Regions from separate parts of the Actinokineospora baliensis genome, predicted to be linked through region 2. Evidence: riboswitches for the same ligand, from Rfam matches in the RefSeq annotation. Region 2 holds a riboswitch; the other holds the start of a gene.
What was found. A riboswitch is a leader RNA that binds a small molecule or an ion and turns the genes downstream of it on or off. The one in region 2 is predicted to bind cobalamin.
Positions count from the first base shown of each region.

Region 1: it holds a riboswitch for cobalamin, as region 2 does, so the genes downstream of both, JOD54_RS17245 (ribonucleoside-diphosphate reductase subunit alpha) here and JOD54_RS21140 (CoA-acylating methylmalonate-semialdehyde dehydrogenase) in region 2, are expected to answer to the same signal.

Region 1 is NZ_JAFBCK010000001.1:3,652,528-3,657,002, reverse strand. Features, by position in the region: gene JOD54_RS17245 (ribonucleoside-diphosphate reductase subunit alpha) at 1-1,855, opposite strand, end outside; cobalamin riboswitch at 1,962-2,172, opposite strand; gene JOD54_RS17240 (NAD(P)/FAD-dependent oxidoreductase) at 2,342-3,457, shown strand; gene JOD54_RS17235 (SDR family oxidoreductase) at 3,458-4,312, shown strand; gene JOD54_RS17230 (NAD-dependent epimerase/dehydratase family protein) at 4,318-4,475, shown strand, end outside.
Region 2 is NZ_JAFBCK010000001.1:4,617,440-4,621,914, forward strand. Features, by position in the region: gene JOD54_RS34405 (enoyl-CoA hydratase/isomerase family protein) at 1-186, opposite strand, end outside; gene JOD54_RS34410 (acyl-CoA dehydrogenase family protein) at 183-1,322, opposite strand; gene JOD54_RS21140 (CoA-acylating methylmalonate-semialdehyde dehydrogenase) at 1,330-2,829, opposite strand; cobalamin riboswitch at 2,992-3,166, opposite strand; gene JOD54_RS21145 (NAD(P)/FAD-dependent oxidoreductase) at 3,297-4,244, shown strand; gene JOD54_RS21150 (hypothetical protein) at 4,231-4,368, opposite strand.

The DNA of each region.
Region 1 (4,475 bases), 960 kb from region 2:
ACTCGAAGCAGCCCGCGATGGAGGCGATCGTCGCGGTGGGCGCGATCGCCACCAGCAACGAGTTGCGCAGGCCGTGCTCGGCGATGCGCTCGCGCACCGCGGCCCACCGCTCGGTCTGCGTCGGCGTGACACCCCACAGGTCCGGTTGCAGCTGACCGCGCGCGGACCGGGTCCGCGAGTACGCCGGGTGCGCGCCCGCCGCGGCGGCCAGACCGGCCGAGGTCTCCAGCGCGGTGAGGTAGATCTCCTCGGCGAGGCGGGTGGACAGCTCGCGGGCGGCCTCAGAGTCGAAAGCCAGGCGCAGCTTGAAGAACACGTCCTGCAGGCCCATCACCCCGAGCCCGACCGGACGCCAGCGCGGGTTGCCGCGCCCGGCCTGCTCGGTCGGGTAGTAGTTGATGTCGATCACCCGGTCCAGGAACACCACCGCGGTGCGCACAGTGGACCGCAGCCGCTCCCAGTCCACCTCGTCACCGAGCACGTGCGCGCCGAGGTTGACCGACCCGAGGTTGCACACCGCGGTCTCGTCGTCGCTGGTGACCTGCAGGATCTCGGTGCACAGGTTGGACAGGTGCACCACGTCGCCCGGTTCGGCGGTCTGGTTGCAGGTGCGGTTGGCGGTGTCCTTGAAGGTCATCCACCCGTTGCCGGTCTGCGCCAGGGTGCGGATCATCTTGCCGTAGAGCTCGCGCGCCTTGACCGTGCGCACCGCGCGACCGGCCTCCTCGGCGGCCCGGTAGGCGCGGTCGAAGTCGTCGCCCCACAGGTCGACGAGCTCGGGCAGCTCGTCGGGGTCGAACAGCGACCAGTCCGCGTCCGCCTCGACCCGGCGCATGAACTCGTCGGGGATCCAGTTGGCCAGGTTGAGGTTGTGCGTGCGGCGCGCGTCCTCCCCGGTGTTGTCGCGCAGCTCCAGGAACTCCTCGATGTCGGGGTGCCAGGTCTCCAGGTACACGCACGCCGCGCCCTTGCGCCGCCCGCCCTGGTTGACCGCCGCGACCGAGGCGTCGAGCGTGCGCAGCCACGGCACGATCCCGTTGGAGTGCCCGTTGGTGCCCCTGATCAGCGCGCCGCGCGAGCGGACCCGCGACCACTGCACGCCGATGCCGCCCGCGAACTTCGAGAGCCTGGCGATCTGGGCGTACCGCTCGTAGATCGACTCGAGCTCGTCGCGCGGGGAGTCCAGCAGGTAGCAGGAGGACATCTGGGTGTGCACGGTGCCGGAGTTGAACAGCGTCGGGGAGCTGGGCAGGTAGGCCAGCGACGACATCAGCCGGTAGAAGTCGATCGCCTCGGCGGCGGTGTGCGACAGGCCACACGCGACTCGCAGCAGCCAGTACTGCGGCAGTTCGACAACGCTGCGGCGCGACGGGTGCCGCAGCAGGTAGCGGTCGTAGACGGTACGCAGGCCGAAGTACTCGAACCGGCGGTCCGCTGTGAGGTCGATGGCGTCGTCGAGCTTGCGCGCGTTGGCCGCGACCAGCCGAGCGGTGCTGTCGCCGATCAGGCCCTCGGCGTGCCCGAGGGCGATGCTCTGGCTGAACGAGTGCACCCCCTGGCCGCGGACCTCCTTGTCGATGTAGGCGCTGAGCAGCCCGGCGGCGAGCCGGGAGTACTCGGGGTCCTCGGCGACGAGCTCGGCGGCGGTCTGGATGGACAGCCGGTCCAGTTCGGCGGTGGTGGCGCCGTCGTAGAGACCGCTGATCGTCTTGGTGGCCACCCGCAGCGGGTCGACCTCGCGCAGCCCCTCCGCGCAGCGCCGCACGGCGCGCACGATCTTGTCGACGTCGACGGGCTCCAGCGCCCCGTCGCGCTTGCGCACCCGCATGGTGGTGACCGTGTCGACGGTCGTCACAACCTGTCTCCTCGCGAGCCTGGGCCCCGGGGTCGAGGAGGACACGGGCGCGCGCGACCGCCACGTCCTCACGCCCTCCCACGGGGCCGCGGACACCCGCCCGCGGGTCGCGGGCGGGGTGCTGGCAGGTCTTCGGACTCACGGGCGTGCCTGGGCAGGCGCCTACCGGCCGTCGCTTCCCAGACGCGGGCGTCCAGTGCTTCGTTGACGGCTTTCGTTCCCGTTCACCGCTGCGGGGCAGTCCCGGACTCGCACCGGGTTCCCTCTTGCGACGACCGCTCTGGCTGAGCGGCCGAACCAGCTGTCGGCACCATACATGGCCGTCCCGACGGTTCCGGGACCCCACATGTAGTGGGTGTGTCGCCCAGGCCCCGAGCGGGGCGGGGCCTGGTTCTCGGCAGATCACGCGAACACGGGATGGAGCAGGGGAGCCCTCGGCGCGAGGCTCGGAGGGGTAGGGGTGGACCTTCGGCGCGGGAGAGGGACATGACTCACCGACGGGAAGTCGACATCGCGGTCATCGGGGCCGGGGTGCTGGGGCTGGCCACGGCCGAGGCGCTGGTGCGGCGCGGGGCCGACGTGCTGGTGTTCGACGGGCGGCCGCCGGGCGCCGGGCTCTCGGGCGGTCTCACCAGGACGTTCCGGCACCGGCACGACAACGAGCTGCACGTGGCGATGGCGGTGGAGGGGCGGCGCGGGTTCGCCCGCTGGGAGCAGCGGCTCGGGCGCGAGCTGATCGGGCCGGAAGGCGCGGTGTACCACGGGATGGACCATTCGCACGTCACCGGGATGGCGGCGCAGCGGGTCGAGCACTCGTTCGTCCCCGGTGCGGTGGGTGGCGAGGTGTTCCCCGCGCTGGCGCGGGTGGGCACGCCGCTGCTGGTCGACCCGGGCGCGGGCGCGATCAGGGCGAAGCGGACGATCGATGCGCTGGCGCACTGGGTCGGCGACCGGATCGTCCAGGCCGACGTGCACAGCGTCACGGTGCCTTCCGACGGCGACGGAGCGGAGTTCCAGACCACGGAGGCGATCTACCGGGCCAGGCACGTGGTGATCTGCGCGGGCACGGCGGTGACCCGGTTGGGCGCGAGCGTCGGGTTCGACATCCCGGTGCGCAGCGCGCTGCACGCGCGCCCGCACTTCCGGGTGCGCCCGGAGTTCGCAGGCACGCCGCTGCCCTGCTGGGTGGACATCTCCGGCGAGTTCGGCGTGAACGTGTACGGCTCCCCCATCGGCGCGACCGGCACGTACGTGGTCGGGATGATCGGCCCCGCCGTCGATGTCCCCTTTGGACCGGACGGCGGGCTCCCCCCGGGCACCGACATGGAGGAGCACGTGCGGCGGGTCAGCGCGTACGTGGCGAAGGCGTTGCCCGGCTTGGACCCGGAGCCGGTCGGCGCGCGGGTGTGCGTGATGACCAAGCTGCCCAAGGGAAGCGACGCGCTGCGGGCCTGGCACCGACCCGGGGTGACGACCATCGCCGGGCACAACCTGTTCAAGATGGCACCCGCGCTCGGCGAACTGCTCGCCGACGCCGCGGAGAAGGACCAACTGCCCGAGGCGCTGGAGCGCGCGGGTGCGGACGCGCTCGAGGCGGCGTAGATGGTCATCGCGGTCACCGGGGCCACCGGAACCGTTGGCCTGCGGTTGGTGTCGCGGCTGGTCGGCCGCGGTTGCCGGGTGCGCGCGGTCGTTCGCCCCGGCGGACGGCGGCCCGCCGGGGAGCTGGTCGAGGTCGTGGAAGCGGACCTGGAGCGGCCGGAGAGCCTTCGCGAAGCGTTGCACGGCGTGAGCGACCTGTTCCTGCTGACCCCGCTGCACCCGGACCAGGGCGCGGTGCACCGGGGCCTGGTGGACGTCGCCAAACGCGCCGGGGTTCAGCACGTGGTGCGGATGTCGGCGCTGGGTGCCGATCCCGCGTCACCGGTGTCGGTGCACCGCCAGCACGGCGAGGGCGACCAGGCGGTGCTGGAGTCCGGGCTGCGGTACACCCTGTTGCGCTCCAACACGTTCATGCAGAACGTGGCGCAGTGGGCGCCGACCATCCGCGCGCGGGACGCGATCGTGCTGCCGGTCGGCGACGCTCGCGTCAGCATGATCGACGCTGGCGACATCGCGGAGGTGGCCGCCGCTGTGCTCACCGAGGGCGGCACCGACGACCAGGTGCTGGAGCTGACCGGACCGAGGGCCATCAGCTACCCGGCGCTGGCCGCGCTGGTGTCCACAGTGGTCGGTCGGCGGATCACCCACGTCGACATCTCGCCTGCGGACGCGGCGGCGGTCATGCTGGGCAACGGCATGCCGGACTGGGCGGTCGCGGCGCGCATCGGCCTCTACAGCACGCTGCGCGCGGGCACGGCGGAGCGGGTGAGCACCGCGGTCCTCGACTGGACCGGGCGGCCACCGCGCGACTTCGCCGAAGTGGTACCGGAACTCGCCCACGCGCTGAGCGGGTGAGCGGCGTGCGCGTCTTCGCCGTCGGCGCGACCGGCGTGCTGGGCCGCCACCTGGTGCCGGAGCTGGTGCGACGCGGCCACGAGGTGGTCGTGATGTCCCCGGGAGCGCGGTTGGACCGCCTCCCGCCCGGGGTCGGCCGGGTCCGCGCCGACCTACTCGACCC
Region 2 (4,475 bases):
GCCCGCGCAGAGGCCGCGGTCGCCCGCACCCTCGATCAGGACCGCTCGAACGGCCGGGTCGTGCCGCCAGCGGTCGAGGTGCTCGGTGATGGCCAGGACCATGGCGTGGTCGAGGGCGTTGAGCGCCTTGGGCCGGTTGAGGGTGATGTGGCCGATGCCGCTGTGCACCACGAAGTCGACGCTCACGAGGCCTCCCGCAGCATCCGGCGGGAGATGATGACGCGCATGATCTCGTTGGTCCCTTCCAGGATCTGGTGCACCCGCAGGTCGCGGACGATCTTCTCGATGCCGTACTCGGTGAGGTAGCCGTAGCCGCCGTGCAGTTGCAGCGCGTCGTTGGCCACGTCGAACCCGGTGTCGGTGCACAGCCGCTTGGCCATCGCCGAGAGCTGGGTGGCGTTGTCGTCGCCCTGGTCCAGCGCGTCCGCGGCCCGCCACAACAGGGTCCGTGCCGCCTCCAGGCCGGTGCGCATGTCCGCCAACCGGAACCGCAACGCCTGCGCCTCGACGAGTTTCGCGCCGAACGCCGAGCGTTCGGTCAGGTGCCGCACCGCCTTGCCGAGCGCGGCCTCGCCGCCGCCGAGCGAGCAGGCGGCGATGTTGAGCCGCCCACCGTCCAAAGCGGACATGGCGACCGCGAACCCGACGCCCTCGCCGCCCAGGATCGCCGACGCGGGAACGCGAGCGCCCTCGAACAGGACCTGGCGGGTGGGTTGGGCGTTCCAGCCCATCTTGGCCTCGTTGGGCCCGAACGACACACCGGGGGTGTCCCGGTCGACGATGAACGCGGAGATCCCACGCGCCCCCGGCCCGCCGGTCCTGGCGAGCACGACGTAGACGTCCGAGGTGCCCGCGCCAGAGATGAACTGCTTGACCCCGTCGAGCACGTACTCGTCGCCGTCGCGGCGTGCCCGGGTGCTCAGCGCGGCGGCGTCGGAGCCTGCGTCGGGTTCGGTGAGGCAATAGCTGCCCATGGCGTCCATGGTGGACATCCGGGGCAGGTAGCGGTGCCGCTGGTCGTCGGTGCCGAAGCGGTCGATCATCGTGGCGACCATGTTGTGGATCGACACGTACGCCGCGATCGACGGGCAGCCGGTGGCCAGCGCCTCGAACACGAGCACGCCGTCGAGCCTGCCGAGCTCGGACCCGCCCACCTCCTCGGGCAGGTAAAGGCCGCCGAGGCCCAGTTCGGCCGCTTTGCGGAGCACGTCGACCGGGAAGTGCTTGGCCTGGTCCCATTCCACCGCGTGCGGGGCCAGGTGTTCGGCGGCGAAGTCGGCCGCTGTCTCGCGCAGCGCGCGCTGTTCGTCGGTCAGTCTCATCGGTCGCCTACTTCATCGTGGGGATCACGAAGCTGGCGCCTTCTTTTGCGCCGGACGGCCAGCGGGAGGTGACCGTCTTGGTCTTGGTGTAGAAGCGGATCGAGTCCGGCCCGTGCTGGTTGAGGTCGCCGAAACCGGACCGCTTCCAGCCGCCGAAGGTGTGGTAGGCGATCGGGACCGGGATCGGCACGTTCACCCCGACCATGCCGGTGTTCACCCTGGCGGTGAAGTCGCGCGCGGTGTCGCCGTCGCGGGTGAAGATCGCCACGCCGTTGCCGTACTCGTGCTCACTGGGCAGCCGCAGCGCGGCCTCGTAGTCGTCCGCGCGGACGATCGTCAGCACCGGGCCGAAGATCTCCTCCCGGTAGATCCGCATCTCGGGCGTGACCTTGTCGAACAGGCTGCCGCCGAGGAAGAACCCGTTCTCGTGGCCGGGAACGACCAGGCCACGCCCGTCGACGACCAGCTCGGCCCCCTCGGCCACCCCGATGTCGATGTAGTCGCGCACCCGGTTCACCGCCTCGGCGGTCACCAGCGGCCCGAAGTCCGCCGTCTCGTCCAGGGCCGCGCCCACCTTGAGGGTTCGCACCTGCTCGGCGAGGCGCTCGACCAGCGCGTCCGCGGTCGCCTGACCGACCGGAACGGCCACCGAGATCGCCATGCACCGCTCGCCCGCCGAGCCGTACCCGGCGCCCACCAGCGCGTTGACCACCTGGTCGAGGTCCGCGTCGGGCATGATGACCATGTGGTTCTTGGCGCCGCCAAAGCATTGCGCGCGTTTGCCGTGCGCGGCGGCGGTCGAGTAGATGTACTCCGCGATCGCCGACGAGCCGACGAACCCAATCGCCTCGACGCGTGGGTCGGTCAGCAGCGCGTCCACCGCTTCCCTGTCCCCGTTGACCACCGAGAACACCCCCGGCGGCAAACCCGCCTCGCTGAACAGCTCCGCCAACCGCAGCGGCACCGACGGGTCGCGCTCGGAGGGCTTGAGCACGAACGCGTTCCCGCAGGCGATCGCGGGCGCGGCCTTCCACAACGGGATCATCGCGGGGAAGTTGAACGGGGTGATGCCCGCCACCACGCCCAGCGGTTGGCGCATCGAGTAGACGTCGATGCCGGTGCCCGCGCTGTCGGTGTACTCGCCCTTGAGCAGGTGCGGGATGCCGATCGCGAACTCGACGACCTCCAACCCCCGCTGGATGTCGCCCTTCGCGTCGGCGACGGTCTTGCCGTGCTCGGAGGACAACAACCGCGCGAGACTGTCCTCTTCGGATCGGACGAGCTCGAGGAACCGCATTAGCACCCTGGCACGGCGCTGCGGGTTCCACGCCGCCCACTCGCGCTGCGCACGAGCCGCGTCGTCAACCGCGGCGCCGACCTCGGCCGCGGTGGCCAGCGGAACCCTGGCCTGGACGGCACCCGTGCTGGGGTCGAAGACGTCGCCGAAGCGGCCCGATGTTCCCGGAACCGGTTTCCCGGCGACGAAGTGGTGGAGTTCGGTGGTCATGGCATGCCTTTCGCGAAGGAGCGCAGGACTGAACCGCCCGGGTCGCGCCTCGTGGGGCGACCGGGCTCAGGGCAGGACGGACCTACCGCGCCGGAGGCGGGCGGTCGGCGACTTTCGCGCAGGCAGGACGAATCCGCATGCGTTCAGCTCCATCCTCGTGGACGAACACGGCTGTCCATGGCCGGTATCCTGGCTCCCGGATCGACGGCCGCCCCGGCCTTCCCGGCTCGCGCCAGTGGCCTTGAAGTGGGGCGTCGCTCCCCGGTCACAGTGGCGGGACCGCGCCGGATTCGCACCGGCTTCCCTGACACCATGGACCTGAGGACACCCTAAAGTAGGAAGTCCGACCATGTCGACCCCCTGGGGTCACCCCTGAACGAGCGGGCAACCGCCACGGCCGCGACCACTCCTTGCCAGAACGGCAAGCCGGTTTGCGTACTGGCCGCTGTGCGGGTGAACTGGTCGGCATGGATGAACAGTGGGACGTGGTCGTGGTCGGCGGGGGAGTGGCGGGACTGAGTGCCGCCTTGATGTTGGGCCGTGCTCGGCGGCGGGTAGTGGTGGTCGACGCGGGTAGTCCGCGCAACCGCTTCGCCGATCACATGCACGGTGTGCTCGGCCACGAGGGCGTCGATCCCCGCGAACTGGTCGCGCGCGGCCGGTCCGAGGCGGCGTCCTACGGCGTCGAGTTCCACCCCGGCCGGGTCGAACGGCTCGACGAGACCGGAGCTGGGGTCGTGGTCACCGTCCCCGGGTCGGGGCAGATCTCGGCGAGGGCCGCGATCGTGGCCACCGGCCTGTCCGACGACCTGCCCGACATCCCCGGTCTCGCCGAGCACTGGGGTGCCCGTGTCCTGCACTGCCCCTACTGCCACGGCTGGGAGGTCCGCGACCAGCACCTCGGCGTGTTGGTCACCTCACCGCTCGGGCTGCACCAGGCCGAGCTCATCCGCCAGTGGAGCCCGCAGGTCACGGTCTTCGCCCCCGCACTGGACGAGTCGGTCGAGGCCCGCCTGCGCTCACGCGGGATCGACCTCGTAGCCGACCCGGTCGTGTCAGTCTCCGGCGAAGGCCCCCTCGTCGTACACACCGCCCGCGACACCGAGGTAGCGGTGGACGCCCTGTTCACCACCGGCACCCCACGACCGCACGACGACTGCCTCAAGCACCTGAACCTGCGCCGCGCGGACACCCCATTCGGAAGCTTCCTCGCCGTCGACCCCCTCACCGGCAAAACCAGCGGCGACCGCATCTGGGCCGTGGGCAACGTGGTCAACCCCGGCGCCAACGTCCCCATGTCCATCGGAGCGGGCGCGGCGGCCGGTGGCGCGGTCAACGGCGCCCTGGTCACCCAGGAGTTCGACGCCGCACAGGCGACACCCGCGGACCTTCACCGATCGGTCACACCTCGGTGAAGTTGCCCGCACCGTCGTTGCGGAAGTGCCGGACCCGCAGGTCGAGTGTGCCGGAAAGGTCGAAGGGGTCCGAGATCACGCCGACGTCCGGGTCTCCGTCATTCTCGAGGTCGACGCTGAACATCTCGTACCAAGTCGCCCACGACTCCCATGTCGGGGCTGGCCTCCATCCCACAGGCGGACCTCTTACACACCACGATCAAACGGGCCCGGCCAGGTGGCGAGTATTCG